DNA from 3 places in the Teredinibacter haidensis genome. Region 3 is predicted to be linked to each of the others. Evidence: predicted binding sites of a transcription regulator. Region 3 holds the regulator's gene; each other region holds the start of a gene.
The links. The regulator sigma-54, encoded in region 3, starts transcription at its own class of promoters, with help from an activator protein. The targets are predictions, from matches to a motif close to TGGCACANNNNTTGCNNT.
Positions count from the first base shown of each region.

Region 1: the regulator sigma-54 is predicted to act here: its motif matches at 1,797-1,814, upstream of H5715_RS02955 (NarK family nitrate/nitrite MFS transporter).
Region 2: the regulator sigma-54 is predicted to act here: its motif matches at 2,390-2,407, upstream of flgB (flagellar basal body rod protein FlgB).

Region 1 covers NZ_CP060084.1:718,609-723,041, reverse strand. Annotated here, with positions in the region: gene H5715_RS02965 (diguanylate cyclase) at 1-791, shown strand, start outside; gene H5715_RS02960 (lipoprotein intramolecular transacylase Lit) at 800-1,588, opposite strand; gene H5715_RS02955 (NarK family nitrate/nitrite MFS transporter) at 1,892-3,364, shown strand; gene H5715_RS02950 (bifunctional protein-serine/threonine kinase/phosphatase) at 3,445-4,433, shown strand, end outside.
Region 2 covers NZ_CP060084.1:2,397,147-2,401,579, forward strand. Annotated here, with positions in the region: gene H5715_RS09280 (flagellar hook-basal body complex protein) at 1-688, opposite strand, end outside; gene H5715_RS09285 (flagellar hook assembly protein FlgD) at 730-1,449, opposite strand; gene flgC (flagellar basal body rod protein FlgC) at 1,492-1,929, opposite strand; gene flgB (flagellar basal body rod protein FlgB) at 1,941-2,345, opposite strand; gene H5715_RS09300 (CheR family methyltransferase) at 2,628-3,503, opposite strand; gene H5715_RS09305 (chemotaxis protein CheV) at 3,542-4,433, opposite strand, start outside.
Region 3 covers NZ_CP060084.1:3,294,978-3,299,410, forward strand. Annotated here, with positions in the region: gene lptC (LPS export ABC transporter periplasmic protein LptC) at 1-155, shown strand, start outside; gene lptA (lipopolysaccharide transport periplasmic protein LptA) at 169-681, shown strand; gene lptB (LPS export ABC transporter ATP-binding protein) at 700-1,425, shown strand; gene H5715_RS13155 (RNA polymerase factor sigma-54) at 1,608-3,098, shown strand; gene ptsN (PTS IIA-like nitrogen regulatory protein PtsN) at 3,283-3,735, shown strand; gene rapZ (RNase adapter RapZ) at 3,825-4,433, shown strand, end outside.

The DNA.
Region 1 (4,433 bases), 2.3 Mb from region 3:
AAATTGTTTACTGTAACCATCGCTTTCGCGAGCAGTGGAATATTCCCAAAGAACAAAACATCTTTGATGAAAATGCCGCTTTGCTGGAATACGCCCTTTCGCAGGTAGAAGATCCTTCAGCCTTTGTTAGTCAGATCGAGCGCTTACACAACAGCACAGAAATGTTCGAGGACGAGCTGAAATTGCTCGACGGGCGTTACTTTAGCCGACGCAGTGTTTCATTTACCGATGACCGAATCGGCCAGTCGCGTATTTGGATTTTTACCGAAATCACCCACATAAAAGAAAGTGAAAAAGATGTACTGACTCACTTACTGAATCGCCGGAAATTTGAAACCGAGTTTTTAAGCAGTACACTGACCGCCAATGGGCAATCCCTGCTGGGTGTTGCCATGCTCGATATCGACTACTTTAAACAATATAACGATACCTGCGGCCACTACGCCGGTGATGATGTTTTACGAAACGTGGGAAAGGTGATAACAGAGCACCTACAACGGCAAAGTGATAGAGGCTATCGGATAGGTGGCGATGAATTTATTCTGCAATGTAACGGACACTCGCGCAGCGATATTATTGCCTTTATTGAAGGGATTCGCCTGGGAATTGAAAACCTGGCCATTCCAAGCCCCGGCAACAAACGTTTTGATCACGTCACAGCGTCCATCGGGCTGTGCATTGTCAGTACCAATATCGACGCAAAAGTGGTCTACCAATCCGTTGATAAATTACTCTATCAATCCAAGGCGTTGGGGCGAAACAGAGTGACCATACAAGATATTGACGATTAATATTAGCGTTACCCGGTCCGCTTACCAATGAAAAAGAGCGTGTACTGAATAAACAAAAATATGACAATAGAGAGTGCCAGCAAGGCCAGTGCGATCCAACCAAATAAATTTGGTGCCAGCATCATGGTAGACATCAGCGATTCCTGGTAATAAAAGAACCATTGATGCCCCGCCGGGAAAACCCAGATATGTAGAGTGTTAAACACCGATTTCGGACCAATAGCCAAGACCAACAATATACTGGGTATCAGCAATATCGGTAATGCTGACAACTGCTGGCGAATGGAGGGCATACGATGCCTGACCAACAAAAGGTAGATGCTCACAGCCAGCCACAAGATAGTTGAAACAAACGTCACCACAAACAGAAAATCAATAAGCTTGGCCACATCCTGCAGATGAACCACTTCCGGGGTGCGCAATAGCGCTTGCTCTCCACCGCTGCTGGAAGATTGATAGATGATGGCCTCCAGGCCCTCGCCCCCCTCATGAATACTACGATTGATTTCCGCAAAAATGCGGATTCGTTCCGCCCTGGAGGTATCGCCAAAGCCCGGTTTATAACGGTTTTGAGGGCCGTAAGTATCAATCCCCTGCCCGATTCCCCCGTGGTCATGCCAAACGCCATATATAAAATCTTGCTTGGCAAGCAACACCCAGGCCGCCGTCAGGGAAATGATCAAACTCAACAGTGTGTAACTGAGCGTAAGCGCCCACAACCCCACCTTCGCCTTTAACTTAACAGCCTGATTGGCGGCCTTTATACGATTCGTTCTTTTTTCTGCTTTTTTACTCATCAACAACGCTTACCTGTTATTTGTAGCCACATATATTACCGTTAATTCATGACTCATTTTTTTAACCCTGATAAAATCCGCTCAATCGCCTCATAACGAATCAAAAAATCCCAACGCAGCCCCATTTGAGGGCGAAATCAAAATAGTTTCATCGCGTAAGAACGCCAACACGAGCACCCACCTCCCTGTTTATGCACTATTTGCGTGCTGGCACACAGGTTGCAAGGGAATCAGCAAATATCAAAGTGGTACATAACCAAGCAAGATTGAACCACAGACAACCCACTAATTGAAGGAAACCCAATGAGTACCTCCAAGCTAAATCTACTGGATTTTGCCCAGGCTAATATCCGCATGCTACATCTGACATGGTTTGCATTCTTTCTAACCTTTGTTATGTGGTTTTCCCACGCGCCAATGAAGCCTTTGATCATGGAAGCCTTCAATATGAGTGGCGCCCAGTGGAAGGCGCTGCTCATTCTTAACGTTGCTTTAACCATTCCCGCCCGAATTGTCATCGGTATCCTGGTAGACAAATTCGGACCACGAACGGTTTACAGTACGTTGCTGGTTATTTCCGGTTTGCTCTGTATAGGCTTTGCTTTTTCTACCAGCTATGAGCAGTTGGCGATTATGCGTTTTGCCATGGGCTTCGCTGGTGCCGGTTTTGTGATTGGTATCCGCATGGTGGGAGAGTGGTTCCCGGCCCGTCAAGTTGGCCTGGCCGAAGGCGTTTACGGCGGCTGGGGTAACTTTGGTTCTGCAGCGGCAGCCTTTTCTCTGCCCACCGTTGCACTGATGTTTGGTGGGGACAACGGCTGGCGCTATGCTATTGCCAGCACCGGCGTTATCGCTCTTATTTACGGCTTTTTCTTTTACTGGAAAGCACGGAATACCCCCAAAGGTTCCACCTATTTCAAACCCAAGAAATCCGGCGGCCTAGAAGTCAGCAGTAAAAAAGATTTTTACCTGTACCTGGCAATGAATATACCCATGTACATTATTCTCGCCGTACTCGCGTGGAAACTGTCTCCCTCTGGCGTTGATCTACTGAGTCAAACAACAACTTACATTCTCTATGTCGCTCTGTTTGTATTGTGTGTTTTTCAGTTTTCTCAAATCTATAAAGTAAACAAGGAAATGCTGAGCCACGGTGCCGCAGAACACGACAAATACAAATTTAAGCAGGTCGCAATTCTAGACTGGGCGTATTTTGTTACCTTCGGTTCCGAGCTTGCGGTGGTCTCCATGCTGCCCGCTTTCTTCCTGGAAACCTTCACCGGCTTAAGCCTTGTACAAGCCGGTGCACTAGGTGCTGCTTTCGCCTTTATGAACCTAATCGCCCGCCCCGGTGGAGGCTATATCAGCGATAGGTTTGGTCGCCGCAAATCACTGTCTATTTTCATTGCGGGACTAACTGTTGGCTACTTAATTCTGTCACAAGTTGGCAGTGGCTGGCCCATCTACTTTGCGGTTGCCTCGGTAATGTTTTGCTCTTTCTTCGTACAGGCAGGCGAAGGTGCGGTATTTGCCATGGTGCCTTTGGTTAAGCGACGCATGACAGGCCAGATCGCCGGTATGGCAGGTGCATACGGAAACGTGGGTGCAGTAACATTCCTAACCGCCTACAGCTTTGTAGATGCCAGTACCTTCTTTATGATTATCGGCGCCTGTGCTGCGGTAGTCTTCTTTATTGTGCAGTTCCTGGAAGAGCCAGAAGGCCACATGACCGAAGTGTTACCAGACGGCACCGTTCAGCAGATAGAGCTGACCTGATCACCGATAATTTAATTGATGTATGATTGAATTCTAAGCAGCCCTTTAAGGGCTGCTTCTATATAAAACGGATAAAAATCGTGGACCACCTAAAATCGTCATTAAAAATCGCCCTATCCCAATACAGCGATAAAGGCCCCAAGCCCGAAAATCAAGATACCGTGGGCGCGCGCATTCCTTCCGACGATCAACAATCCACGCTTGCCACCAAGGGCATTGCCATTGCAGTAGCCGACGGCGTTAGCAGCAGCTCTTCCGCAAGGCAGGCAAGCCAATCGGCAATATCCGGCTTTCTTACCGATTATTACGCTACGCCCGAAACCTGGCGAACCCAGCAATCGGCCATGCGCGTCATTCACTCACTCAATAGTTATTTATGGGGACAAAGCCAAAACAGTGTTCGCGGCGAAGGCTATCTCACAACCTTTAGCGCGCTGATATTAAAGGGTGATAAGTGCTTTACCTTTCATATTGGCGATACCCGAATCTACCGTTTGCGCGGCGACCAGCTAGAACAATTAACCCGCGATCACTCCCAGCGAATCGATAAAACCACCACCTACCTCAGCCGAGCGATGGGCGCGGATATTTCGCTGGAAGTAGATATGCAGACAGAGGAAATGGAAGTCGGCGATTTATTTGTCTTAACCTCCGACGGCATTCACGATGCCATCCCCCAAAAAGAATTTCAGCAGCTAATTCTTGAACACCAACAAGAGCCCGAAGCCTTAACCGAAAAGGCAGCCAAGCTAGCCCTAAAATACGAAACCAAAGATAACATTAGCATTCAGGCAGTGCGGGTATTATCCATTGGTACACCCTCACAATCAGACGCCATTACCGTTTTATCAAAGCTCCCCTTCCCCCCACTGCTGGAACCGGGCAATAAAATCGATGGCATGACCGTAACAAAGGTAATACACGAATCCGAGCGCAGTCAGGTCTATTTGGTAAAAGCGGAAAATGGCACACCACTGGTGATGAAAACGCCCTCCGTTAATTACGAAGATGACCCAGCCTATATCGAACGCTTTGTGATGGAATCCTGGATTGGCTCACGTATTCAAAA
Region 2 (4,433 bases), 900 kb from region 3:
CATTGTTTCCAGATACGGCACCTGAGAGCTGAATTTCAAAATCCATTGGCGCAGTAGAAAAGTCGTTGCCCAAGGGTAAGCCAAAGGTATTTCCCGTCAAGGTTGTGGTAGTGGCATCCTGCAACCCCGCCTGAGTAATACCAACGGCATTACCTTGAGTGATAAATTCACGGCCAATTGTTTGCTGAACCGGATCGGTAGAATCCAGATTCAATATCGACTCAACCGTGGTTGTCTGGCGAGGTGCCAAATTAGAAGTTTGAATCTGGATATCGCCGGTAATACCGCCAATATTTCCCGCCGTGTCAGCCTGAAAACCTTGAATCCGAGCGCCCGCGTTGTTGGTGATAAAACCATCATCACTCAAACCAAACGTGCCAGCACGCGTGTAGAGCTGTTCTCCTCCACGGTTTAACAGGAAAAAACCATTGCCGTTTATGGCTAGGTCCAGTTCGTTTTCGGTAAAAGAGACATTGCCCTGGCCAAAAGCCTGAGCCACATCCTGTACCTGCACACCACTGCCAACAGCGCCGGAACCTGCGCCCAACACAGAGGTGGCGTACACATCACCAAATTCCACTCGGGAAGATTTAAACCCCGTTGTGGAGGCATTGGCAATATTATTACCAGTAACGGTCAAATCGGTTGAAGCGGCACGAATGCCACTTAGAGCGGTATTAAAAGGCATAACTCTCTCCTGCGATTACTGCATACGGCAAAGTTTTGCCGCTACTCATTAAATTGTTTAACGTCTGTAAGGCTTACAGCACCAATACCGGCCAGGTTCAATACCAAGCTGCCGTTACTGCCGACGGTAACGCTATTCACATTTGCGCTAAGTGCCGTTGCCAGTTCGGTAGATTCACCATTGGCCTGGGTCATCACTTCAAAGCGGTACAATCCGGCCTCTACTCCATTTTCCTGGCTACTCTGCCAATCCAATAGCTCGCCATTCACCTCGGCATTCTGGCCATCCCACCGCAGCACCAACTCACCCGGGGGTTGCACACCCAGAGAGATCTGATCCACCAAGGAACCACTTTCCGTATAGATATTGACGGTGATATCACTGGAGCTAGACGGTACATCCACACTCGCGGTTACCACATCACCCGTTTCAAGCTGTGTACGATCCGTAGGAACTGTGACGGAACGGCCAACAAGCGTCGAAGCCTGTAATGCTTGGTTGGCGACAAAATTATTGGTAAAGCTGTCGAAGTTGTTATTTAGCTTATCCAAGCTCTCCACTGAACTGAACTGCGCCAGTTGCGCAATAAATTCGGTATTTTCCTGTGGACTCAAAGGGTCCTGATTTTCCATTTGCGTAATCATCAATTCTAAAAAGGCACTCTGGCCCAACTCGTTGGATTGAGGCTCGTCCGCCGTTTTATTGGCGATGGATAAATCGCTTAACAGGCTGTTATTACTGATGGCATTCACATTGCTCATGCGCTTTTCCTCAGCTGTATTTTATCGTTTACATTCATCAACTTACTGACCCAGAGTGAGTACGCGCTGAACCATTTGTTTCGCCGCATTCATCACTTCAACATTCACCTGAAACGAACGTGAGGCCGAGATCATATTGGTCATTTCCTCAACGATATTGACGTTGGGGTAGTACACATAGCCATCTTCGTTAGCATTGGGGTTATCTGGCTCGTAACGTGGCTGCAGCGGCGCATCACTTTCAACAATGCCCTGAACCTGAACGCCGACAGCCTCCGGAGTGTTCTGCTGAATACCCTGCTGACCCGCTAGTACAGCAGTCTGCACCGCAGAAAAAACAGGGTGTCGACCACGATAGGTCTGATCGATGCTGGAGCTGGCGGTTTCGGCATTGGCGATATTGCTGGCAGTGGTATTCAGGCGAATACTCTGGGCATTCATTCCCGAACCAGCGACATTAAAAATATTGGATAAACTCATAACAGCCTCGCTTATTCGCCCTTAATGGCTTTGGTCAAGCCTTTGAATTTACTGTTTAAAAACGTAAAACTGGCCTGAAACTCTAGGTTGTTCTTCATAAATTGCGCATGCTCTACCTGCTCTTCCACGGTATTGCCATCAATACTGGGCTGGTTAGGCGTACGGTAAAGGGTTTCGGTAAAACCAGAATCCCCTTTGTTGAACTTGATATGGCCTGAACGCGTAGCAGACATAGGAATATCAGCTGATTGGTTATCCATGCGATTCGCCAACGCCTGCCCAAAGTTAATATCTTTTGCTTTGTAACCCGGCGTATCGGCGTTGGCCAGGTTGCTCGCCAACAGCCCCGCTCGCTGTGCCCGTAAGCGCAATGCTGTTTCGTGAACACCTAGCGCACTGTCAAAAGAAATAGCCATGTTGCCTGCCGTTAATAAAGTGAATATTGTATTGTTACCGATAGATAGCAATGCGTGTGCCAACAGGACTACAACCACCTAACCCTTTGTTTTTATTGGAAATATAAATAATCGGCAGATAGTAAAATTATTGAAAGCGGCAAGGAATTTCCCTTTTTCCACTTTCCGGCAGGCATACCTTAGGAAAGATCAATATGTGTTTAAGAAGAGGAGGTCTTTCGAGCCGTTGAGTGATTGAATATTGCTTGAGATAACTGAAGGCAAAGAATAACAGGCCGTGCGCTATTTAGCTTTATAGACCACGCCGGGGTTACAGTGGATCATTTCAAATAAATCGGATGTTCCAGCAATACTCTCTGAAGATCCCAGGAAGAGATACCCCCCAGGTTTCATAACAGCGTGCATACGCGTGAGAATATCGCGCTTAAGATCGGCAGAGAAATAAATAAGTACGTTGCGACAGAAAATCACATCGAATTTACCCAGCAACAAATAAGAGTCCTGCAAGTTAAGCGGCTTGAAGGTTACCCTCCGACCAATAGGCGGTTTCACCCTCCAGCAATCCGAAGAAAAATGATCAAAATAGTCTCGCAGGCGCTGCTCGGACAAGCCGCGAGTAATGGATAGACGATCGTATTCACCTCGCTTGGCATTATCGAGAATTTGGCTGGATAAGTCCGTAGCCACAATGTCCAGTGGCAGATTGCTGATACCAAACGCCCCTCGGATATATTCTTCTGCAACAATGCTAAGTGAATATGGCTCCTGCCCAGAAGAACAGGCGGCAGACCAGATACGAAAACGACCGCCTCTATTATTTTCTACCATTTCTGGCAGAACCGTTTTGCGTAAATACTCGAAAGGGTAGCCGTCACGAAACCAAAAGGTCTCGTTGGTAGTCATCGCATCAATAACTTTTTGACGAACTTCCCTATTCGCTGCGTTCTTAATAAGCTTGGTAAGAACACCCAACGTTTCGCACTCATAATCGATAAGAATTCGGCGAATGCGAGTAGCCACTAAGTACTGCTTATTATGGCCGAGATCGATCCCTGCAACGGTTTGCAGAAAATCTCGAAACTCTTGAAATTCTCGAGTATCCAACTGCACCCTCCCCTGCGTAAACGCCGAGGTGGGTGTTCCTGTGTTGAAGCTCATATAATATCCGCTATCTTACTCTCGGTACGGAAAGAGTGTTATTCAACATGCTCTCCGTCCCCTGTCAGTTGGTCGATTCTATCATTTACTCGGTTTGCCAGATCATCGGGGTGAAACTTGGCAAGAAAATCATCTGCGCCCACTTTTTTCACCATAGCCTCGTTAAACACGCCACTAAGGGAAGTGTGCAAGATAATATGCAACTTCTTCAACCTCTCATCGCCCCTTACCTCAGCCGTGAAGGTATATCCATCCATCTCCGGCATTTCGATATCGGAAATAACCAACAACAGCTCGTGACACGGATCTTTTCCATCCTCAATCAGTTCATTAAGGAAATTCAGAGCATCCCGCCCATCTTTTTTCAGAGTCGTTTTACAGCCGAGCGACTCCATCACTTTCTGGATCTGTTTTCTAGCGATAGTGGAATCATCCACAATCAACACATGCTTGCACACAATCGTATCCCGTTGTGCACTTTCAATAACGTCCGCACTCACATCAGCGGGCAACGGTGAAACTTCAGCCAGAATTTTTTCAACATCAATAATTTCGACAAGCCTACCTTCTACTTCTGTCACCGCAGTCAGGTAATTATCCTTACCCGCACCTCGGGGTGGAGGATGAATATCTCCCCAGTTCATATTCACAATGCGTTCAACACCACTGACCAAAAATCCCTGCGTAGAACGATTGTACTCTGTGATAATGACAAAGCAGTTTTCGAGATCGCCCAAAGGGGCGTGCCCCGTTGCCTGACGCAAATCCATAATAGGAATGGTGCCACCACGAATATGAGCTACACCACGAATTACCGGATTCCGCCTTGGAATTTCACTGAGAGGGGGGCACTGCAAGACTTCCTTTACCTTAAAGACATTGATTCCGTAAAGTTGCTGCCCCCCAAGACTAAACAGTAGTAATTCCAGG
Region 3 (4,433 bases):
CTGTTAAAATACACTCGGCCTACGGCGAGATAGATGCCGTGGGTATGACCGCAGATTTTCGACAACGAAAAATCAAACTCCACAATAAAGTGAAGGCGATTCACAGAAACCCTACGCAAGCAAACCGAGATGATACTGAATCACTACCTGAATAATTTCGCTTGCCGAATGTTTAGCACTATTTTGCTGATATCCATGGGCGGCAATAGTCTCGCCCTCCCCAACGACCGCTTTCAAGATTTAAGTATTCAAGCCGACAGCGCCGAACTGGATGACCAAAACGGCACGACCACGTACGCCGGCAAGGTTATTGTGGAACAGGGCAGCATGAAAATTACGGCAGCGAAGGTCATTATCTACGGCCGTAACGACAACTATTCCATGGTTGTCGCCACAGGAAAACCCGCTCGCTTGAGCCAAATCCCAAAAAAGGGTCAGGAGGCAGTTACAGCGCAAGCTAATCGCCTTGAGTACCGCATTACCGATGAAACCCTGTTTCTGATTGATAACGCAGCATTTAAACAGGAAGGGACCAGTCTGAGCGGCAACCGCATTGAATACGATGTTAAAAGAGCCGTGGTAAAAGCGGGCGGAAAAAGCGATGCTTCCGGCGATGACCGCCGGGTAAAAATGGTCATCCCCCCTAAAGCCCTTTCCACTGAAGAACAGCCGCAAGAATAACGAGAACCCAACACCCCAATGCCTAAACTACACGCGCACCACCTAGCAAAGAGCTACAAAGGCCGCAAAGTTGTAATCGACGTTTCCATCTCCGTGGAGGATGGACAGATTGTCGGTCTACTCGGCCCCAACGGGGCCGGAAAGACCACCTGCTTTTATATGATTGCCGGTATCGTTAAGGCAGACCGCGGCGATATATCCATTGGCGATACCGATGTAACCCATATGTCTATGCATGAACGAGCCCGCCAGGGCTTGGGTTACCTGCCCCAGGAAGCATCCGTGTTTCGCAAGCTGACCGTCGCCGATAATATTATGGCGATTTTAGAAACCCGCAAAGACTTGCGCCGAAAACAGCGCCATGAAGCCATGGAACAGCTGCTCAATGAGTTCCACATTCAGCATATTCGCGACAGCTTGGGCATGGCCCTCTCCGGCGGCGAGCGCCGCCGCGTTGAAATTGCCCGCGCTCTCGCCACCGAGCCACAATTCATATTGCTCGACGAACCCTTCGCCGGAGTGGATCCCATCTCCGTCAGTGATATTAAGCAGATAGTCCAACACTTGAAGCAGCGCGGTATCGGCGTACTGATTACCGACCACAACGTACGTGAAACCCTCGATATTTGTGAAAAAGCCTATATAGTATCTGAAGGGCACATTATTGCGGAAGGAAGCGCAGAAGTCGTTCTCAGTAACCAAAAGGTACGTGAAGTCTACCTTGGGAAACACTTCACGCTATAAGTCGCGCCAATACTTGACATTACCCGCCAGCCAGCCATATCTACCGGCACAATCTTTGCTTTAAAAGGATTGATTGTCCCGACGGCGGAGACTAAACTACGTCTAATCCGCACCGACTCCGAGCAAGCCCAAATGCCAATTGGTGCCCGATCTAATTTTCACGGGAAGTTAGTAGTCGCCATATGAAGCAGTCCCTCCAACTAAAGCTCGGCCAACAACTCACCATGACACCGCAGCTGCAACAGGCCATCCGTCTCTTGCAGCTTTCCACGCTGGATCTTCAGGCAGAAATTCAGGAAGCTCTCGACTCAAACCCAATGCTCGAGACCTCCGAAGAGGGTGAAAATACCGGTACCAGCGGAGAGCAAAGCGAAACGCCAAATAGCCAGAGTCAGGAAGCCAGCCCGACGAATAGCGACGACAAGCCAGAAAAGCCCGATACCGACTGGAACGAAGATAACATTCCCACCGATCTCGCCGTCGACACCAGTTGGGACGACATCTACGAGACCGCACCCAGCGGCTCAGGCCTTGCCAAACCAGACTCGGATGACTACGATTTTGAATCTCGTCGCGGCACAGCCGAAACCCTGCAAGACCACCTGCACTGGCAACTAAACCTTACTCCCATGTCGGATCTGGACAGGGAAATAGCGGAAACGATAATCGACGCCGTAGAGCCGAACGGATTGCTGGGGCAAAAGCTGGATGACATGTTCTCCGGCCTACAAGCTCACCACGAAGAGCTTGAGATGGACGAAATGCTGGCAGTTCTACATAGGGTTCAACAGTTCGATCCTCCTGGCGTACTCAGCCAGGATATCCGCGAATGTCTGCTAACTCAGCTGCGACAGTTGCAAAGTGACACCCTTGATATTACCCACGCCAAAGCTCTGGTTAATGATTATTTGGACCTGCTCGGCGGCCGCGACTTCAAACAACTGATGCGAAAACTGCGCATAAAAGAGCCCGAACTACAGGCCGCCATTCGCGTCATTCAAAGCCTAAACCCACGCCCAGGGGAATCCATAGGCAGCGACGAAACCGAGTATGTCGTGCCAGACGTTTTCGTCAGCAAAGTGAATAACCGCTGGATGGTACAACTCAACCCCGATATCGCACCCAAGCTGCGCATTAATACCAGCTACGCCTCCCTCGTCAAACGTGCCGACTCCAGCTCAGACAACACCTTTCTACGCGACAATCTGCAGGAAGCCCGCTGGTTTCTGAAAAGTCTGCAAAGCCGCAACGAAACCTTACTCAAAGTATCCACCTGTATTGTGGAAAAACAGCAGGGCTTCCTCGACTACGGCCCGGAAGCAATGAAACCCATGGTGCTGCACAACGTCGCTGAAATAGTGGAGATGCACGAATCCACCATTTCTCGTGTAACCACCCAAAAGTATATGCACACACCCCAAGGTATTTTTGAGCTGAAATACTTTTTCTCCAGCCACGTCGCCACCGATTCAGGCGGCGAATGTTCCTCTACCGCCATTCGCGCCATCATCAAAAAACTTGTGGCGGCAGAAAACCCACGGAAACCGCTAAGTGACTCTAAAATTACTGGACTGTTAGCCGAGCAGGGTATTAAGGTAGCGCGCCGAACCATTGCAAAGTATCGCGAATCCTTGCACATACCACCCTCGAATGAACGCAAGCGACTGGTTTAAATTCAAGGCTTTTTTGATTTCTGTCCTGATAACGACTTGGAACCTCAATGAATGCTGGTAGAATGCGCGCCAGTTTGCAGCTCCGGGTCGCAAACATGGGCGTTATCGCTCCTGTTTCCGCCTTATACCTCCTAAAAGCGCTTACTACGCGCGGCTGGAAAGGACACGTAAAAACGTTATTACTATGCAGATATCAACCATTCTTACCGATGAACGCTGTAAAGCCAAAGCTACCGACGCCAGCAAAAAGCGTGTACTGGAAAGCCTAGCCAGCCTATTCGCCAGCGACCTACCCGATACAGACGAAACCACCATCTTTCAATGCCTGATCGCCCGCGAACGCTTAGGCTCGACCGGTATAGGCCAGGGCGTCGCCATCCCCCACTGCCGTTTATCCGCTTCGAATCAAACCCTCTGTGCTTGTATCACTCTCGATCATCCCGTCGATTTTGATGCCGTCGATGGAGCCCCGGTAGATGTTATTTTCGCCATCCTTGTCCCTGAAGATGCCGAAGACTCACACCTTCAAACTCTCGCCACCCTTGCCGAAGCCTTACAGAATCCGAACTTCACACGTAAACTAAAAGCCTGCAGCAGCAATGAAGAATTGTTTCGTGTCGCGGCTGGTGTAAACTGATAACCATCTAATATCAGTAAAATTACACACTGCGGGTAAGGGTTTACCCGTACAACGCTTACGATTTTATCCCCCTTTGGTATATACCCATGCGCCTGCTTATACTCAGCGGAAGATCTGGCTCAGGTAAGAGTTCTGCTCTACACCTCTTGGAAGACGAGGGTTTCACCTGTATTGATAACTTACCCGCCAACCTGCTGCCCGCTTTAATCGAGCAGATCGGCGACCGCATCAGCAGTGAAGAGCAGCGCTTTGCGATAGGGATTGATGCGCGCAATATCTACGGTGACCTCAGCAAACTCGCCGAGCTGATAGATAGCTCCGGTATTGAACGCAGTGAATACCAAATTGTTTTTCTCGACAGTTCCCGAGAAATACTGCTTAAGCGCTTTAGTGAAACCCGCCGCAGACACCCGCTCTCCGATGAGTTTATCGGTTTGAACGAAGCCATCTCACGGGAAAAAAGCATACTGCAGCCCATTGCCGCCGCCGCAGATGTCACCATCGATACCAGCCACCTGAGCCTGCATGAGCTGCGCAGTGCCATCAAACATATTGTCGTGGGTTCTGACACCAAAGGCATGGCACTAATGTTTAAATCCTTTGGCTACAAATACGGCGTACCTGTCGATGTAGACTTTGTCTTTGATGTACGCTGCCTGCCCAACCCTTACTGGAGTACCCAATTGCGAGACCAC